DNA from 3 places in the Enterobacter cloacae complex sp. HYC033_NIDB genome. Region 3 is predicted to be linked to each of the others. Evidence: predicted binding sites of a transcription regulator. Region 3 holds the regulator's gene; each other region holds the start of a gene.

Region 1 (4,272 bases), 1.2 Mb from region 3:
ATTCGGGCAGCCATTGCCGCGGGTGGAAAGCAGATAGCCTTCGCTGGATTGATACAGGTTTGGCGCTTTAAATACCCGAGCGATACCCGCTTTAACCTTGAACATGTCACCCAAATCCTGAGAGAGGTTCAGGCTAGGACTCCAGTTGCTGCCAAACTGATTGTGATAATCAAAGCGGAGCCCTGGGATCAGGTTGGTGCCCTGGCGCGCTTCAATATTGTCCTCAAGATAGATGCCAGTGAGGTCAGCGCTGTTTTTGCTGTTGCGCTCAGAAGCCGTACCGGGAACGCCGTTAATCACTTCTCCCGACACATTTGTCGCCTGCATTGAGGCCGGATCGTTCAGTTCATCACGGTTCCATTCTGCACCGACGGTTAGCGTCTGTTCGACCAGCCAGAAGAAAGGCATGTTCAGTTCACCCGTTGAACGGTATGACTCCAGCCGGCTGGTATCGTATTTATCGCTATTGATCATCCCCTCAACTTTGCCCGTAGAGCCTTCTTCCAGGCGGGTGTTGTTGGTCTTTTCATAATAAACACCGAACTTTGACTGACCCCAGTCCCAGATGCCGTTGTGCGTAATGCCATAAGACTGGCGGTACATTCGGTTCGTTTCGTGTCCATACAGGGACGACACCAGACCTTCAGGGCTGACGTTGCTGTTGCTGTATTGAGTATCACCCGCGTAGATATTGCCCTGGCGGCTGTAGCTGTAGTCGAAATCGATAATCTGCTGTGGCGTGAGTTTCCAGGAGAACAGGGCATTAATGTCCTTGTTGCGCACGCCTTCACGTCCGGCGGCGTAAGAACCGTTTTGCGCGGTGTTGATGTCCTGAGCATCTGCGTCAGTTTTGTTGATATTCCCGTACAGGCGCATCGTTAACGCATCGCCCGCAAGGGGGCCGCTCAGATCAAAATTAGCGCGTTTCGTCGCTCCCTCTTTATCATTTTCAGGCTGGTTAGTGTACAGGGAGAGCGAGCCGTGCCAGTCGTTGGTCGGGCGTTTGGTAATGATGTTGACGACGCCGCCGGCCGCCCCCGAACCATAGCGGGCGGCAGCAGGTCCCCGGAGCACTTCAATGCGCTCAACCATCTCTGGCGGAACCCAGTTGGTATCCCCGCGGGTGTCGCGCTCCCCGCGCCAGCTGTAGCGCACCGAGTTACGTGACGTCACCGGCACACCGTCAATCAGAATCAGCGTGTTCTCCGGCCCCATACCGCGGATGTCGATCTGGCGGTTGTTACCGCGGCTGCCTGTCGCGCTGTTTCCGGTGAGGTTAACCCCGGGCATTTTGCGAATAATTTCTGAAAGATCGTTAACCGGTGGATCCTTTTCTATGTCCTTTGCCGTGATGATGGAAACCCCCGGCTGTTGCTTCAGCGCCTCTTCAGCGGTGGCCTGAACAACCATTGTTTCACCATCGGCGAGAGGATCTTCCGCTGCGTGTGCGCTCTGATAAAGCGTTGAAAGAATGGCGAGCGTAAATGTAGCCGGGGCAAATCTTATTATGTTATTCATCAACTCATTTCCATTTGTTAAAAATGCGATGACGAATATTAATGATAGTCATTCTCATTACAATAAAGTGACAGCAATCTCCATAAAATCTTCATGATTCAGACATTTTCGCAGGGAGGATGTAGAGAAAAGAGAAGGCGGGAAAAGAGGCCAGACCGCGCGGCGATCTGGCCAGAAGGATCAGTGCTTGTCATCCTGCGGCATGTGGCGATAAATATAAACGCCGCTGAGCAGGGTGAAGATAAGAGTCAGCGCCGTCAGACCAAACACCTTGAAGTTGACCCAGATATTCTGCGGCAACCAGAATGCGATATAGATATTCGCCAGACCACACAGAATAAAAAATAGCGCCCAGGCGATATTCAGACGCCCCCACACAGCCTGCGGCAGGGTCAGTTCTTTCCCCAGCATGCGCTGGATCAGCGGCTTCTTCATCACCCACTGGCTGATGAGGAGTGCGCCCGCAAACAGGCCGTAAATCACCGTGACCTTCCATTTGATAAATTCATCATTGTGGAAGAACAACGTCAGACCTCCAAACACCGCCACCATCAGGAAGGTGATGAGCGCCATCTTTTCAACTTTGCGATAGCGAACCCAGCTGTAAATCAGCACCACAGCCGTTGCCACAATCAGCGCCAGCGTACCGGCATAAATGTCGTACAGCTTATAAAAAGCGAAAAATACGATCAGCGGTAAAAAATCAAGAAACTGCTTCATTCTGCGATCCCAGTTACTGACGAATTAACATGTACAGGCGGAACAAATAGACCAGCAGCACGGCTGAAATCAGATTGCTCAGCGTATTGGCGACAACCGCTCCGACGTTTGGCGTTAACACCGCAAAATTCGGCGCAAACAGCAACAGCAGAGTTTTGGCCAGCAGCCAGCTGATAACGGCCGGGGCGACCAGTCGCATATTGGCCCATGCGAGCCTGATGCTGCTGCGCATGGCGGTGAAAATGCCCATTTTGTCCTGCACAACCATTACTGGCGCGAATGAAAGCACGATAGCCAGCAGCACGCCCGGAACGACAACCAACATTATCCCCATCTGGACCAGCAGCGTGGTAAGGAAGATGAGGATAAACAGTTTTGGCAGCACCGGAGCGCTGGCCCCGATTGCACGTAACGCGCTGACGCGTTGGCCGGCAGACACCAGTTGGATCATCAGCAACACGCCACCCGCCAGAATGGCGTTGCCAATCAGGCCCGAGAAGGTAGATGCCGCAGATGCGCGCAGCAAGATTTGCTGTTGCTCTGGCGTCATATTCTGCACAAGGTCAAACAACCCTGCGCTGCCTGCAAGATTTTCCCCCTGGCTCAGCGTGGCAATCTGTTCATCACTGGGTGAGAACGCATGACCCAGCACCACCGTAATAAAGGCGCACAACAACGCGATCAGTAAAAAGGTAATGAACTGATTGCGGAAAAAATTTCCCGTGTCACGGTAGACAGACTTCGCCGTGATAGACATGCACTCTCCTTGAGTATTGCAGGTGTTAATTAGCCGGCAATTGTACACCGGATAACACGCTGGTGGCAGCATCAAGGCTTGTATGGAAAAGCATATCTTTGTAAAGCGGCGGTAATCCATAGCGGGCGCGGGCGCGATTGCATGCCTCATTGACCTGCCCATCCTCTCCCGACATCGCGAAAGTGCGACACGGGCTGGGGCGATCCGCGTAAATGGAACAGCGGGTGGATACCCCAGGCTCACCTTGCAGTGCCACACAGCGGCTCTGTTTTTGGTTGGTGCCGCGCATACAGCGCAGAAAAGGGGTTAAGGGTTCAGTGAGATCAACCGGAACGGTGCCGCCGCCATCGCTGGCTTCAGCCCAGTAGAAAGAGACTCGGAAATACGCACAACAGGCTCCGCACGTCATGCACGGGTTATGATCACTCATGGCACACCTGCAAAAGTAGAACGCATCAAATCACATTGTGAGAGCGATAAATTATCCAGCCGCTACAGGAAGCGCAAGAGAGGGAAAACAGAAAATTTTGTAACCATGAGATGCCAAAAATTGACGCGGTAACAACTTATTGCTTTATGAGGCGTCACCAAAAATTAACCTAGATCAATGAATGTTAACTTACTGGTTTTAATGTGATCTGTGTTAGATCACTTATTACTCATTTGTGAGTATATTCTCCTCCGCAATTAAAACCACAACGATGGAGCGGATATGAAAAAATTAGCGGTGGCAGCCCTTATCTTAAGCAGTCTCTCTGGCGGCGCGTACGCGCATGAAGCAGGCGAATTCTTTATTCGTGCCGGTTCGGCAACGGTACGTCCAACGGAAGGGTCCGATAATGTACTGGGTATGGGCGGGTTTAACGTCAGCAATAACACCCAGTTAGGCCTGACGTTTACGTATATGGCAACGGATAACGTTGGCGTCGAGCTTTTAGCCGCCACGCCATTCCGTCACCGCGTCGGTTTAGGACCGACCGGGGACATTGCCACGGTTCACCATTTGCCACCAACGCTGATGGCGCAGTGGTACTTCGGCGATTCCAGCAGCAAGGTGCGCCCTTATATTGGTGCAGGGGTTAACTACACCACCTTCTTTGATGAGAAATTTAACGATACCGGTAAAAAGGCCGGGCTCTCCGATCTCAGCCTGAAAGACTCGTGGGGTATGGCGGGGCAGGTTGGTCTGGATTATCTGATTAACCGTGACTGGCTGATCAACGCCTCGGTCTGGTATATGGACATTGATACGGACGTGCGCTTTAAAGCTGGCGGGC
Region 2 (4,272 bases), 820 kb from region 3:
GTATTGCTCAGGATGCCCCTCGAGTCTGAGGGCGTACTGTTCATTGAATATTTACGCTTTTGCGTCTGGCTGTTTTACTGCATATCCAACATACGTCTTCTTTAACTGATCCAATGTTTCCGGCACCAGGCTCGTCCCCCGTTCAAACCGGCACATTATTCGTTACCAGGATGGCAATGGCATGGCGGCCATCGCCGTGTCGTTGCCGCTGGTGGGGCCGAAGCGCATTTCGGAACAGGTGATGGCCAGGATAGCGATAAGCTGATTAGATCAGAATGTGTAACTCATGCTTACCGAGACGCTACGCGGTTCGCCATAGACGGCAGAGTCATCAAGGTATGAGTAGTATTCGCGGTCGAACAGGTTACGAACGTTTGCCTGCACCGCCAGCTGTTTCGTCAGCTGATACTGCGCGAACAAGTCGACGAGCGGATAGCTGCCCTGATAGAGGCGCTGCGTCTCGCCGTCCGGACCGGTGACATCTTTGTACACCTGATTCTGCCAGTTCACGCCGCCGCCTACGGTCAGATCCGGAAGCGCCGGGACGCGGTAACGGCTGAACACCTTAAGCTGCGTCTGCGGCGCAAAGCTGTTGAAGCGGCCATCTGAATCACGGGCAACATAGCGGGTCGCGCTGAAGGTAAGCTGTAGATTGTCGGTAACGGCACCGTTCACCTCAAATTCCGCCCCTTTGCTCACTGCGCCTTTGGTTGCGCGATAAGCTTGTTCGCTGGATCCATTAACGAATACCCCGCTGATTTCCTCCCCCGCGTTCTCCTGTTCTATGCGGAATACGGCAACGTTGGTGGTCAGTCGACCGTCCATCCAGTCTGCCTTCAGGCCGGTTTCATAATTTTTACCGGTGACGGGAGAGAGCCATGCACCCTCTTTCGTGCGTTTGGTTTGCGGGGCAAAAATTGAGGTATAGCTGGCGTAAGCGGAAAGGCTGTCGTTGATGTCATACACCAGCCCGCCGTAAGGGGTTGTGTTGTATTTACGCATATCGCCGCTGCTGCCATCTGAGCTGTACTGGGTATAACGTGCGCCAACGATTAGCGACAACGGATCCGCCAGCGACAGGCGTGCCGCCGTATACGCCGATTTTTGCCGCACGATATCATCCGCATTTTGATACCAGTCGCCCCACTCCGGCTCGGCCACGCTGCCGTCCCAGCTGTTGTTGAAGATGCCAATCTGAGCACTGTCCATTGGCCCGTCTTTGCTGAAGGTAGCATTGTGCTGTCGGCTATAGTTGGCTCCGGCCATCAGCTGATGTTGACGCCCGAGAAGTTCAAAAGGCCCGCTGGCGTAGGCATCAAAGGCGTCCAGAGTGCGCTTGCCGCGATCCTTACTACCCCAGCCTGATGCGCCTTCTCCGGTGGTGGCGTCCGGATTGCCCATCACATAAAGCAGGGTATCATTGAACGTTTGCTCGCCGTGGGTTCCATTGAAACGCACCGACCAGCCGTTATCCCAGTTGTGGGTGAGGTTAGCAAAAACTTTACGCGACTCAACGGAGTATCCCGTCCAGTCTGCCGAGGTATTGACGTTGCGATCGTAATGGGTACGGCTGCCGTTACTGTACAGGCTGGGTAATCCGCCCCAGGTCGGGTTGGCTGTGTTTGTTTGCTGATAGTCCCAGCCCAGCGAGGCCGTCGTGTGTTCCGTTACATCGCCTTCAATGACGCCATAGAGAAATTTCTTGCGCTTGCCATATCTGTCAAGCCAGCTGTCCTGATCCTGATAACCTGCCACGACGCGCCCACGCAGGCTGCCGTCGGAATTGAGGGGCGCGGAGATGTCGCCCACATAACGCTGTTTGTTCCAGCTTCCGTAACTTGCGCTGACGTTGCCCCTGAAGGTTTTACTGTCGGCACGTTTACGCACCATGTTCACCGTTGCTCCCGGATCGCCAGCGCCGGTCATCAGGCCGTTTGCGCCACGCACAATCTCTATACGATCATAAATGGCAGTATCTTCCTGCGCATCGCCAAAGTTCCACGCGTCGCCCATTGATGTGGGGATCTCATCGTAGGCGAAATTGGTGATTTCAAAGCCGCGGGAAAAGTAGCTGGAACGCTCGCTATCAACCTGCTGCGACGAAACGCCGGTGGCATTGGTAAGTACCTGGTCAATGGTTTGCAGGTCTTGATCCTGCATACGCTGGCGCGTCACGACGCTGACTGACTGGGGGATATCGCGCGGGGTCAGCAGCATTTTGGTGCCTGAACGCGTGGTTTTTACCGCATAATCCTGCTGCGAGTCGGCGCTCCCGTTCCCGTCACCGTAGACAACCATCTCTTGTTCTTGCGTATTTTCATCCGCCTGTGCCGGGTGCATGACGGCGGACATTGCCAGCGCAAGCAGTGAAAGTGAGAAGGAAGCAGGAATTAATCCTGCGGGCGCTTTCGCGCGATTAGCCCTGCCATTAAAAATCATCATGTTACCTGTCTGTTGTTGTCGTTATGTGCAAATCATTCATCCAAATAAGAATGGAAATGATAATTATTTGCTTTATTATGCACAGGTAATTTTGTAAGTTAAATGTAAATAAATGTATATTTATCAAAATCAGCGCGGCTCGCGCATGACAGGAACAAAAAATGAACACATTCCATTGGCTAAAAGGAAAGACATGGGGCTTAAGCATTCTTACCGCGGCGTTAACCCTGAGCGCAACGGCGTCAGCAGCCCTCCCGGATTCGGCTGAGCTCAAGCAGCGCGAACTCGCTGACGGTCTGTATGAGATGGTTTACTCCCCAACGGCAAACGCGTTGTACGTTGCGAGCGCGCAGAGTTTCAAAAACGTCAACGGCGGGGTGCTCTATAAACTGGATCCCACAACGCTTGCCACGCAAGGTGAAACCCACACCGACCTGAAAAACTTCGGCATGGCAGCGGACGATAATGGCAAGGTCTACTACACCACCAACACCCTTGATGGCGGGGTATCGAAAGTGGACGTGCAAAGCGGCAAGGTGCTACAGCGCCTGATGTTTGAAGGCAAAGACAAGGATGGCGACCCGGTTGGTGCGCGTGAAATCCTCTTCCACAAGGGACAACTGTTTATCGGCGGCGTTGCCGACCCTGGGTTTATCTCCGTGGTTGATGCCAACACCATGACGCTAAAAGCCCGAATCGAAAATGCCGGGAAATGGGTGACGGGGATTATTTATTCGCCGCTGACAGACCGCCTTTATGCCGCCAATGGCGGCGGTGAAATTCTGGTGATTAACCCGGAGACGTATAAAATCGAACAGCGCTGGACGCCGGGAGATAAAAAAGCGTATTTGTTCCTGAATATGGCAGAAGATCCGGCCACCGGGCGCCTGTTCGTGACTGATGATTCAAAAGCCAAAACCACACTGGTATTTGATGAGCGCAGCGGGAAAGTTATCAAGCGTCTTAAAGGCGATGCGCTGGGAATAAAGTTTAACGCTGAGCGCAACGAAATTTTCATCACTCAGCGCGAATCCAGGAAGGTGTTGCAGCTTGACGCCGGGAGCTATGCTGTGAAAAACAGCTGGACGTTCACCAGCCATCCCAACAGTCTTCTGGTAACACCGGACGGTAAAACGTTATACGTAACCGTGAAGCAGGACTTCAATGACGACAACACGACGAAAGGCCCGGATAGTGTGGTTCGTATTTCATTAAATTAAACAATATACAGCCATCCTGTGAGGGATGGCTGACTTATAAACGTGGACGCTGAAGCAGTATCTTTAGTCCGGCCAACGGATAAAGTCGGGTTAAAGCGCCAGATGTTCTAAAGTCGCGGGGATCCTTACTGGGTAAAAGTAAAGGTGTAGCTACGTGAAGCTGGCCCCTATCCTCCTGCAAATTTCGCAGAATTAAGGATTCATTTTGGGAAAGAAAAAACCGGGCCTCGCGCCCGGTTCTGTTCCCACACTAAAAAAGCCTTACGCACTCAATCCGCGATTCTCCAGCATCGGTTCGATCTTCGGATCGTGCCCGCGCCAGTTCCGGTAAAGTTCAGCTAAATCAGTGCTGTTGCCGCGGGACAAAATCGCCTCGCGGAATTTCTGTCCGTTCACGCGCGTCAAACCGCCCTGCTCGACAAACCACTGATATCCATCGTCCGCCAGCATCTGCGTCCAGAGATAGGCGTAATACCCTGCCGCGTAGCCGCCGCCGAAGATGTGGGCGAAATAGCTGCTGCGATAGCGCGGCGGTACGGCTGGAAGATCCAACCCCTCCTTTTTCAACGCGGCGGCTTCAAAGGCTTCCACGTCTTCAACGGGCTCCTGA
Region 3 (4,272 bases):
TTGATAATTCGCGTCGCGAAAAATAGTCTAACCATTGTAGTCAACGAGGTTTTTCTCAACGCTACTTTTTTATTTTTTCGCTGTTTGCCTTTGGTAACAGCAATTTATACGTCAAAGAGGATAAACATATGCGTACGTTCAGTGGCAAACGTTGTGCGCTGGCGCTGGCTATCGCCGGTGTGACAGCAATGTCGGGCCTGGTGGTTGCGCCAGAGGCAAAAGCAGCAGGTTTCATTGAAGATTCCACCCTCACGGGCGGTATTTATTACTGGCAGCGTGAGCGTGACCGTAAAGACGTCACTGAAGATAGATACAAAACCAACCTTTCTCACTCGACCTGGAACGCCAACCTGGATTTCCAGTCGGGATATGCCGCCGATATGTTCGGGATCGATATTGCCGCGTTCACCGCAATTGAAATGGCCGAAAATGGCGACAGCGGCCATCCGAACGAAATTGCGTTCTCCTCCAGCAATAAAGCCTACGACGAAGACTGGTCCGGCGATAAAAGCGGAATCAGCCTGTATAAAGCGGCTGCAAAATTCAAATATGGTCCGGTCTGGGCGCGTGGAGGTTATATCCAGCCAACCGGTCAGACGCTGTTAGCACCGCACTGGAGCTTTATGCCAGGTACCTATCAGGGTGCGGAAGCCGGTGCTAATTTTGACTACGGCGATGCGGGGGCGTTGAGCTTCTCCTATATGTGGACCAACGAGTACAAAGCGCCGTGGCACATTGAGATGGACAAGTTCTATCAGAATGATAAAAAAACCAAAGTTGATTATCTCCACTCGCTGGGGGCGAAGTACGACTTCAAAAACGATCTGGTGCTGGAAGCTGCTTTTGGTCAGGCTGAAGGCTATATCGATCAGTACTTTGCTAAAGCCAGCTACAAATTTGATATCGCGGGTAGCCCGCTGAGCACCAGCTATCAGTTCTACGGTACGCGCGACAAAGTCAGTGATGGCAGCGTAAATGATATCTATGACGGCACCGCGTGGTTACAGGCGTTGACCTTCGGCTACAAGGTAGGTCAGGTTGATTTACGTCTGGAGGGAACATGGGTCAAGGCAGAAGGGCAGCAGGGCTACTTCCTGCAACGTATGACGCCAACCTACGCCTCTTCCAATGGTCGTCTGGATATCTGGTGGGATAACCGCTCTGACTTCAACGCCGACGGCGAAAAGGCGGTCTTCTTCGGCGCAATGTATGACCTGAAGAACTGGAACCTGCCTGGCTGGGCGGTGGGTGCGTCCTACGCGTACGCCTGGGACGCGAAGCCAGCAGATATGGCTACGCCAGACGCCTACTACGATCCGAACTACCGTCTGAAAGAGTCTTCATACAGCCTGGATGCGATTTACACCCTTCAGGAGGGCCGTGCGAAAGGCACGATGTTCAAACTGCACTTCACCCAGTATGACAACCACTCCGATATCCCGAGCTACGCGGGCGGTTACGGCAACATCTTCCAGGATGAACGTGACGTGAAATTCATGGTCATTGCGCCATTCACAATCTTCTGATGAACACGCAGGCGGGCGAAATCCCGCCTGCATGGAGACTGCATATGATGAAAAAAATGGTAATCGTTGCGCTGCTGGCATCGGGGCTGGTGGCGTGTGCGCAGGATCAGGCGCAGAAAGAAGACTTCCGTCTGAAGGAGGCGTATAGCGCCTGCATCAATACAGCACAAGGATCGCCAGAGAAGATTGAAGCCTGCCAGAGCGTGCTGAATGTGCTGAAAAAAGAGAAAGCGCATGAGCAGTTTGCGACGCAGGAAAATGTTCGCGTGATGGATTACCAGGCCTGTATCCAGGCGCGGAAAAGCGGTAACGATCAGGAAGTGGCGAAGCGTTGCGATAAGATCTGGGACGAGATTCGCAATAACAATAAATAAGTTGCTTTATGCCCGGTGGCGCTGCGCTTACCGGGCCTACAACGGTGTCACAGCCCGTAGGCCCGGTAAGCGCAGCGCCACCGGACTTTTTTCAGGCAAAAAAAAGCCAACCTTACGGCTGGCTCAGAGTATGAACACGATATTATTTCGCGTCGTGCGCGTGGTCGTCTTCGCGGCAATCGCCTTCAGCGCAGTGACCGTACAGGTACAGGCTGTGGTTGGTCAGGCGGATGCCATGACGGGCGGCGATTTCACGCTGGCGTGATTCAATGGAATCATCGCTAAATTCAATGACCTTGCCACAGTCGAGGCAGATCAGGTGATCGTGGTGATGCTGCTGAGTCAGCTCGAACACGGATTTACCGCCTTCGAAATTATGACGAGTAACAATGCCCGCGTCATCAAACTGGTTCAGCACACGATAGACGGTTGCCAGCCCAATCTCTTCACCCATATCGATAAGACGCTTATAAAGGTCTTCCGCACTGACATGGTGATTGTCTGGCCCCTGAAGCACTTCAAGGATTTTTAACCGAGGAAGCGTTACTTTCAGGCCAGCTTTCTTTAATGCGGTATTGTTGTCAGTCATGCGGAATCTGTCCTGTTGCTAAACGATTCACTTCAAAAGAAGAAGTGACAGAAAATGCACTTGGGATAATGCGTCTCATTATAGAACTGCCATGGCTAAATGAAAACTGCAAGTCTCAAGCAAAGTATGCTTATAAAAACGTGGTATCACCAACAAACTTGTTCGATGGCACCCACTTTTTACCAGGGGGATATTGTACAGGTCTGGGCGAAAAAGTTAAAAGTTTGTAGCAATTAATTTAATCGGTTTTACCTGGAAAACGGGCGCAACCGGAGTTGCGCCGCAGGGATATCAGGCGTTAAGGATATCGTCCAGGTTCAGCTCTTCACGAACCTGCTTAACCCATTTTTCTACACGCTCAGCGGTCAGCTCTGGCTGACGGTCTTCATCAATGGCCAGGCCAACGAAGTGATCGTCATCTGCCAGACCTTTGGACGCTTCGAAATGGTAACCCGCCGTTGGCCAGTGACCGACGATCGCCGCACCGCGTGGCTCAATGATGTCGCGAATAGTGCCCAGCGCATCACAGAAATATTCAGCATAGTCTTCCTGATCGCCACAGCCAAACAGGGCAACCAGCTTGCCGTTGAAGTCTACTTCTTCCAGCGTCGGGAAGAAATCGTCCCAGTCACACTGTGCTTCACCGTAGTACCAGGTCGGGATGCCCAGCAGCAGGATGTCATAGCCCTCGAGATCTTCTTTGCTGCTCTTGGCGATGTCATGCACATCAGCAACGTCTTTACCGAGCTGTTTTTGAATGTTTTTTGCGATATTTTCAGTATTGCCGGTATCACTGCCAAAGAAAATGCCGATGATTGCCATGAGTAAAATAACCTCTTGAAACTTAATGGTATGGTGGCGCAAATTGTCCACGGATAAGGGCAATAATAGCAGAACAGGCAACCCTGCGGAAACAGCTATCACGCAGGACTGCACTCTGTGCTACATGAAAAAGGTAATATTGGGGATTTTCTGACTCACGCCTTGCCGCGTAACGTCTCAAGCTGGGCGATCAGCATCTCTTCGATCAGTTCGCTGCGGCTGATGTTGCGCGCGTCAGCTAATTCGTTAAGCGCATCGACGGCATCGGCATTCAGCTTCAGTTCGACACGCTTAAGCCCACGATTTTTATCGCGTTTAAGCTGGTTGCGTTTATTGATACGCAGCTGTTCATCGCGCGAAAGCGGATTCGTTTTCGGTCGTCCCGGTCGACGCTCATTCGCGAACAGATCTAGTGTCGTACGGTCCGTTTGTTCTTTGGCCATGATTCTGAGACTTCGGGGGAAACACGCCGCCCTGCTAATGCCCGGGCGATAAGCGCGCCATCATACATCACCCAAATCCACACGCCAACGACTGGAAGCCCGTCGTCTTCCGGTCGCTGGCTTTTTAATCAATTCGCTGTATCAGTAAGATAGCGGCGAATGGCGCGCAGGACGGCATCCGGTTTTTCCGCGTGTACCCAGTGCCCGGCACCGGCAATGACGTGAGCGCGAGCTTGCGGGAATTGCGCCAGCAGCGTGTCACGGTACGCGTCAGTGACGTAAGGGGAGTTGCCGCCGCGAATAAAAAGGGTAGGGTGCGGCCAGGCGGGGACGGTTTCCCAGCCCACAATATGCGAATACTGATCCCACAATACCGGGACGTTAAAGCGCCATTGTCCGTCAACAAACGATTTCAGCAGGAACTGAACTACGCCTTCCTCATCAAGATGCTCACGCATAACGGCAGCCGCCTGCTGGCGGGTTGCGACACCCGCTTCGGTGACCGCATTGATGGCGGC

The links. Region 3 encodes Fur, which represses iron uptake genes when iron is present. Its sites were predicted from a motif close to ATAATAATGAGAACNACTATCAA; they were not measured.
Region 1: the regulator Fur is predicted to act here: its motif matches at 1,560-1,582, upstream of O1721_RS16405 (TonB-dependent siderophore receptor).
Region 2: the regulator Fur is predicted to act here: its motif matches at 2,499-2,521, upstream of fhuE (ferric-rhodotorulic acid/ferric-coprogen receptor FhuE).

The regions. Positions count from the first base shown of each region.
Region 1 covers NZ_CP115123.1:3,413,771-3,418,042, reverse strand. The annotation lists gene O1721_RS16405 (TonB-dependent siderophore receptor) at 1-1,518, opposite strand, end outside; gene O1721_RS16400 (septation protein A) at 1,699-2,238, opposite strand; gene O1721_RS16395 (YciC family protein) at 2,252-2,995, opposite strand; gene O1721_RS16390 (YkgJ family cysteine cluster protein) at 3,021-3,425, opposite strand; gene ompW (outer membrane protein OmpW) at 3,708-4,272, shown strand, end outside.
Region 2 covers NZ_CP115123.1:3,004,569-3,008,840, reverse strand. The annotation lists gene fhuE (ferric-rhodotorulic acid/ferric-coprogen receptor FhuE) at 271-2,439, opposite strand; gene O1721_RS14535 (YncE family protein) at 2,604-3,662, shown strand; gene dcp (peptidyl-dipeptidase Dcp) at 3,924-4,272, opposite strand, start outside.
Region 3 covers NZ_CP115123.1:2,183,873-2,188,144, forward strand. The annotation lists gene chiP (chitoporin ChiP) at 129-1,526, shown strand; gene chiQ (ChiQ/YbfN family lipoprotein) at 1,574-1,900, shown strand; gene fur (ferric iron uptake transcriptional regulator) at 2,043-2,489, opposite strand; gene fldA (flavodoxin FldA) at 2,781-3,311, opposite strand; gene ybfE (LexA regulated protein) at 3,467-3,754, opposite strand; gene ybfF (esterase) at 3,883-4,272, opposite strand, start outside.